DNA from 3 places in the Kitasatospora sp. NPDC056531 genome. Region 3 is predicted to be linked to each of the others. Evidence: predicted binding sites of a transcription regulator. Region 3 holds the regulator's gene; each other region holds the start of a gene.
The links. Region 3 encodes HspR, which represses chaperone genes until heat shock. Its sites were predicted from a motif close to TTGAGNNNNNNNNNCTCAA; they were not measured.
Positions count from the first base shown of each region.

Region 1: lon (endopeptidase La) is a predicted target of HspR. The motif match lies at 884-902, and genes of this name have one in related genera.
Region 2: dnaK (molecular chaperone DnaK) is a predicted target of HspR. The motif match lies at 860-878, and genes of this name have one in related genera.

Region 1 covers NZ_JBHTTU010000016.1:3,117-5,379, forward strand. Annotated here, with positions in the region: gene ACFQ87_RS16790 (rhomboid-like protein) at 1-755, shown strand, start outside; gene lon (endopeptidase La) at 925-2,263, shown strand, end outside.
Region 2 covers NZ_JBHTTU010000006.1:177,021-179,283, reverse strand. Annotated here, with positions in the region: gene ACFQ87_RS09660 (DUF2267 domain-containing protein) at 43-441, shown strand; gene ACFQ87_RS09655 (helix-turn-helix domain-containing protein) at 485-778, opposite strand; gene dnaK (molecular chaperone DnaK) at 936-2,263, shown strand, end outside.
Region 3 covers NZ_JBHTTU010000002.1:60,357-62,619, reverse strand. Annotated here, with positions in the region: gene ACFQ87_RS02940 (hypothetical protein) at 1-545, opposite strand, end outside; gene ACFQ87_RS02935 (heat shock protein transcriptional repressor HspR) at 761-1,288, opposite strand; gene dnaJ (molecular chaperone DnaJ) at 1,296-2,263, opposite strand, start outside.

The sequences.
Region 1 (2,263 bases), on a different contig from region 3:
CCGCGCGGGTGCCGTACGGAATGCTCCGCCACGGGCTGCGCACCGGCGTATTCGAGTGGCTGCTGGAACGGGTTCCGACACCTCGGCGCAACCCCTTCACGCTCGGGTACCTCGCGGTGGTGGGCGCCACCACGACCTTCGCCACGCTCGCCGATCCGGAACTCGTCCAGCGGTTGCAGCAGGCCTCCAGTTCGGACGGCCACAACCTGCTCCAGCATCCTTTGCGCGCTCTTGTGCTGAGTGGGTTCTGGGTCGCCGGGGACGTGTGGATGCCGTACCTGTGGGGCTTCGCCTTCACCCTCGCGCCGCTGGAGCGCAGGGTCGGACCGGCCCGGGCGGCGGCGGTGTTCGCGATCGGGCACGTGTCCGCGACGCTGCTCTCCCAAGGGGTGGTGATCGCCGCGGTGGAGACCGGGCGGATGGCACCCGCGGCGATGGACTACCTGGACATCGGGGTCAGCTACGGCGTGCTCGCCTGCCTGGGGGCGGTGGCCGGGTTGTTGCCCCGGCGCGGGCGGCTGCTGGCGCTGGGCGGCGCCGGGCTGATGATCGCCCAGCAGATCGCCACCGAGAAGGACGTGGTCACGGCCGTGGGGCACCCGGCCGCGGTGCTCGCCGGAGTGGCGCTGTGGCGCTGGCTGCGCGGGGCCGAGCGGCGCCCGCCCCGGCCGCGCCGGCGCTCGGCGACGGTCCCGGCGGCCGGGTCGGCCCCCGCCGCGGTGCGCGCCGGTGCGCGGCCGTCCGCCGCGCGCTGACCGACCGACCCCTTCGTTGGGCTCTCCTTTCCCCATGCTTTTGACGGTGCCGTCCGCCGGTCCGTCCTGCGGCCTCTCTGTTCGCTCGTGGCGAACAAGGTGCCGGGAACATCCGGGCGCCGCGAAGCCTTAGTCAGGTCGGCTCAAGTTCACTGACTGGGGAGAGATCATGGCATCGACGTCCACTCCGCTCACCCTGCCCGTACTGCCGCTCGACGACGAGGTCGTCCTCCCGGGCATGGTCGTCCCGCTGGACCTGAAGGACACCGAGGTGCGCGCCGCCGTCGAGGCCGCCCGCGCCGCGGCCACCGGCTCCGGCAAGCCGCAGGTCCTGCTGGTCCCGCGGGTGGACGGCTCGTACGCGGCGGCCGGCACGCTGGCCACCGTGGAGCAGGTCGGCCGGCTGGCCGACGGCCCCGGCACTATCGGGCAGCCCGCCGCGCTGGTGCGCGCCGTGCGCCGGGTCCGGATCGGGGTCGGCACCACCGGCCCCGGCGCCGCCCTCTGGGTGGAGACCACGCCGTTCCGGGAGTCCTCGGTCGGCACGCCGGTGGCCGGGCGGGCCGCCGAGCTCGTCAAGGAGTACAAGGCGCTGTCCACCCAGTGGCTGCGCAAGCGCGGTGCCTGGCAGATCGTCGACCGGGTGGCCCAGATCGAGGGCGTCGGCGAACTCGCCGACAACATCGGCTACGCGCCCTTCATCACCGCCGAGCAGAAGCTCAAGGTGCTGCTGGAGGCCGACCAGGTCGCCCGCCTGGAGTACGCGCTGACCCTGCTGCGCGACCACCTCGCCGAGGAGGAGGTCAACGACACCATCCGCAAGGACGTCGAGGAGGGCGTGGCCAAGCAGCAGAAGGAGTTCCTGCTCCGCCGCCAGCTGGAGGCCGTCCGCAAGGAGCTGGCCGAGCTGAACGGCGACCCGGCCGACGAGGAGGGCGACTACCGCGCCCGGGTCGAAACCGCCGACCTGCCCGAGAAGGTGCGCGAGGCGGCGCTCAAGGAGGTCGACAAGCTGGAGCGCGCGTCCGACCAGTCCCCCGAGGGCTCGTGGATCCGCACCTGGCTGGACACCGTCCTGGAGCTGCCCTGGAACGAGCGAACCGAGGACGCGTACGACATCTCCGGCGCCCGCGCAGTGCTGGACGCCGACCACGCCGGGCTGACCGACGTCAAGGACCGGATCGTCGAGTACCTGGCCGTCCGCAAGCGCCGCTCCGACCAGGGGCTCGGGCTGGTCGGCGGCCCACAGGAGGGGCAGCGCGAAGCGCTTCCCAAGAAGGGTGGCGGTGGGCGACGGGCGGGCGGCGCGGTGCTCGCCCTGGTCGGGCCCCCCGGGGTCGGAAAGACGTCCCTCGGGGAATCGGTGGCCCGCGCCATGGGCCGCAAGTTCGTCCGGGTCGCGCTCGGCGGCGTCCGGGACGAGGCCGAGATCCGCGGTCACCGGCGCACCTACGTCGGCGCGCTGCCCGGCCGGCTGGTGCGGGCGATCAAGGAGGCCGGCTCGATGA
Region 2 (2,263 bases), on a different contig from region 3:
CGCCGCTCACGCCGCGGCGGCCCGTCCCGGAAGGCCATCGCCATGACCCGGCACCGCCGCCTGATCCAGCAGGTCCGCACCCTCGGTCGCTACCCCAGTGACGCGGAGGCCGAACGCGTCCTCGATGCGGTCCTGGCCGTTCTCGGCTCCCAGCTGACCGGCGAGGAACGCTGCGAGCTGGCCGCCGCGCTCCCTGAGCGGGCCCGCGCCGTCTTCGCCTCGCAGATCCCCCTGCCCGAACCCGTCGCCGCGCCCGCCTTCGTCGAAGCTGTCGCCCGAGCCCTGGACACCAGCCTCACCGGCGCCCGCTGGGACGTCTCCTCCGTCCTGGCCGCCCTCGAATCCCTCGGCGGCGACCGGCTCACCGACCGCCTCCTCGCCCGCCTGCCCCGCGGTTACGCGCTCCTGTTCGGCCGCGCCGACCTCGCCGCCGCCGCTTGAAACCCCGCCCGGCCCGGGGATTCCAGGCGGCGGGCGCCGGACGTCACTGGCCGCGGGCCCGGTCCAGGTCGGCCTCCAGCTCCTCCACCCGGGCCTGGAGATCGAGTACCCGGCGCGCGCCTTCCAGGGTCAGTCCCTCGCTGATCAGTTTCACCAGGGCCGCGACACGGTTGATCTCCCGGCGTGAGTAGCGGCGCTGGCCGCCCGCCGAACGGGTCGGCACGACCGCGCCCAGCTCGTCCAGTCGCCGCAGGAACGCCACCTGGACGTGCAGCATCGCGGCGACCTGCCCCACCGTGTACAGCGCGGCATCCGCGTCATCAATGGGCAGCTCCACCACCGCGACCTCACCTCGCCGCTCGCTGAAACCTCACTTCCACGTTACAGATTTCCTCCAGCCGCAGCCATCGACTTATCCTTGAGTCCATGAGGCTCAAGTTTCATTCCTCCCGCTGAGGCAAGACGGGAGGGATAGCAGGAGAGGAGGCCCGGCAATGTCACGCGCAGTCGGTATCGACCTGGGAACGACGAACTCGGTGGTCTGCGTGCTGGAGGGCGGCGAGCCGGCCGTCATCGCCAACGCCGAGGGCGCCCGGACCACCCCGTCGGTGGTGGCTTTCGGCAAGGGCGGCGAGGTGCTGGTCGGCGAGGTCGCCAAGCGGCAGGCCGTGACCAATGTGGACCGCACGGCCCGCTCGGTGAAGCGGCACATGGGCGAGAGCGGCTGGCGGTTCCCGGAGAAAGGGGACGTGAACGGCAAGCGCTACACCGCGCAGGAGATCTCGGCGCGGGTGCTGCAGAAGCTGAAGCGCGACGCCGAGTCCTATCTGGGTGAGGACGTGACGGACGCGGTGATCACCGTGCCCGCGTACTTCAACGATTCCCAACGCACGGCTACCAAGGAGGCGGGTGAGATCGCGGGCCTGAAGGTGGCGCGGATCATCAACGAGCCGACCTCGGCTGCCCTGGCGTACGGCTTGGACAAGGAGAACGACCAGACGGTGCTGGTTTTCGACCTCGGCGGCGGCACGTTCGACGTGTCGCTGCTGGAGATCGGCGAGGGCGTGGTGGAGGTGAAGGCCACCTCCGGTGACACCCACCTGGGCGGTGACGACTGGGACCAGCGGATCGTCGACCACCTGGTCAAGCAGTTCAAGAACGGCTACGGCATCGACCTGTCCAAGGACAAGATGGCAGCCCAGCGGCTCCGGGAGGCCGCGGAGAAGGCGAAGATCGAGCTGTCGGCGGCCACGGAGACGACGATCAACCTGCCCTACATCACGGCCTCCGCCGAAGGCGCTCTCCACCTGGACGAGAAGCTCACCCGCGCCCAGTTCCAGCAGCTCACCGCCGATCTGCTGGAGCGCTGCGAGGGCCCGTTCCACCAGGCCGTCAAGGACGCCAAGATCGAGGTGAAGGACGTCGACCACGTCATCCTGGTCGGCGGCTCCACCCGTATGCCGGCCGTCACCGACCTGGTGAAGAAGCTCACCGGCAAAGACCCGCACAAGGGCGTCAACCCGGACGAGGTCGTCGCCATCGGTGCCGCCCTGCAGGCCGGCGTGCTCAAGGGCGAGGTCAAGGACGTCCTGCTGCTCGACGTCACCCCGCTGTCCCTGGGCATCGAGACCAAGGGCGGCATCATGACCAAGCTGATCGAGCGCAACACGACCATCCCCACCCGGCGCTCGGAGGTCTTCACCACGGCCGAGGACAACCAGCCCTCGGTGACCGTGCAGGTCTACCAGGGCGAGCGGGAGATCGCCGCGTACAACAAGAAGCTCGGCATGTTCGAGCTGACCGGCATCGCGCCCGCCCCGCG
Region 3 (2,263 bases):
CGGGTGCTCGCGTGGTAGATCGTCCGCATCGACGCACCATGACGGAGCATGTCGAGGTCCCGGTCCAGGAACGCGGTCAACAGCTCGGCAGGGCGCGGGCCGCCCGGTTGCATGGCGAGCCCTTCGGTCCATCCGCTGGCCGCGGATTGCTGAAGTCGCTGATTGATCAGGGCGCGGCCTCTGACGTATTCGATGGGCCCCCCGGATTGGTTCGGGGCGTGGAAAGCCTCGGCGAGTTCGCCGAGTTCCGTCGGCAGCGCCACCGCGCGTGCCAGGAGATCGAGGGCCTGTCGTTGCCATGCTGAACTCAGACCCGCCGAGAGCTGTGTCGGATCGACGGCGAAATAGGCGTCCGGCTCTTCGTTGTCGAGAATGAGCAGTCCGAGGTCCAGCAACTCCTGGAGGGCGGAATCCTCGCCCGATCCGCCGGCATTCCGGCTCAGCCGGCCGTTCTCGCTCACGGCTTTCAGATAGAGCGTGCGGGCATCCTCCGACAGGATGCGCAGTCCGCCTGGCGCGGCACCTGCTCCTTCTCGCCCACTCATTCTCGGCTCCTTGTGTTGACCGGACAAGTTAGTCAACGCGACGGATGGCTACTGCAGCAAGGATCTTAAGCGGCACGCAGGATCCGGCTGGTGATTCGTCCCGGGCATCGAGCGATCGATGCTCCTTGCCGCAGCATTTTTTCACCACACGCCAGCCGCCGGCACCCCCCGAACAGGAGGGAGCCGGCGGCTGGTGAGGTGAGCAGTGCCCCGGGTCAGCGCTTGGGGCGCCAGACGACGAGGGCGCTGGACTGGGGGGTGGGAGGCTGGTACGGGACGAGGTCGCGACGGTAGGAGGCGTGGACGGCGGCCTCGCGCTGCTGGAAGGCGGTGGCGGCGCCTTCCAGCGAGTCGACCAGCTCGGTGATGCGGGCCTGGAGGGCGGTGACCTGGTTCTCCAGCTCGATGATCCGCTTGATGCCGGCCAGGTTGATGCCCTCGTCCTGGGAGAGCCGCTGGACCTCCCGCAGCTGCTGGATGTCGCGGGCGGAGTAGCGGCGGCCGCGGCCGGCGGTGCGGTCGGGGCAGACCAGGCCGAGGCGGTCGTACTGGCGCAGGGTCTGCGGGTGCAGGCCGGACAGCTCGGCGGCGACCGAGATGACGTACACCGGGGTTTCCTCGGTGAGCACGTACTGCGGCGGGGCCGCTGCGGTGCGCCGGGTGCGGCGGGGGCCGTCGCCGGGAAGGCCCTCGCCGAGGCCGGGGCCGATCGGGCTGTCGGGGGTCATCGGGTTCGGGGACATCTGGTCGTCACGCTCCCTTCGCCGCCCGGAAGAGGGCGGCTCGCGGGTCGTCGGAGGCGGTGGCCTCGCGGTACTGCTCCAGGGCGTTCAGCGCGTCGCCGTCGACGTGCTGGGGGACCACGACCTCGACGGTGACGAGGAGGTCGCCGCGGGTGCCGTCCTTGCGGGTGGCGCCCTTGCCGCGGGCGCGCATGGTGAGACCGTTGGCGCTGCCCGGGGGCAGCTTGAGCTTGACGGCGGGGCCGCCGAGCGTGGGCACCTCGATGGTGGCGCCGAGGGCCGCCTCGGGGAAGGTGACCGGGACGGTGACGGTCAGGTTGTCGCCCTTGCGGCCGAACACCGGGTGCGGGTCGACGTGGACGGTGACGTAGAGGTCGCCGGGCTGGCCGCCGCGCTCGCCCTGGGCGCCCTTGCCCTTGAGCCGGATCCGCTGGTCGGCCTGGACGCCGGCCGGGATGCGGACCTGCATGGTGCGGGCCGAGGTGGCCCGGCCGCTGCCGTGGCAGTCGGTGCACGGGTCGTCGACGATCATGCCTCGGCCGCGGCAGTCCTTGCACGGCTCGGAGAGCGCGAAGGCGCCCTGGCCGCGGCTGACGGTGCCGGCGCCGACGCAGGTCGGGCAGACCCGCGGGGTGGTGCCGGACTTGGCGCCGGTGCCGTTGCAGATGCGGCAGGGGGCCTGGCTGGTCATCCGCAGCGGGACGGTCGCGCCGTCCACCGCCTCCTCGAAGGAGAGCGTCACCTCGGTCTCGACGTCGGCGCCGCGCCGGGGCTGGGCCTGCCGGGTGCCGCCGCGGTTGAACAGGCCGCCGAAGACGTCGCCGAGCCCGCCGCCACCACCGCCGCCCTGGTTACCGCTGAAGAGGTCGCCGAAGTCGAAGCTGTAGCTGCCGGTGCCGGGGCCGCCGGTGCGGAAGCCGCCGTTGGCGAAGAGGCTGCGGGCCTCGTCGTACTCCTTGCGGCGCTTCTCGTCGG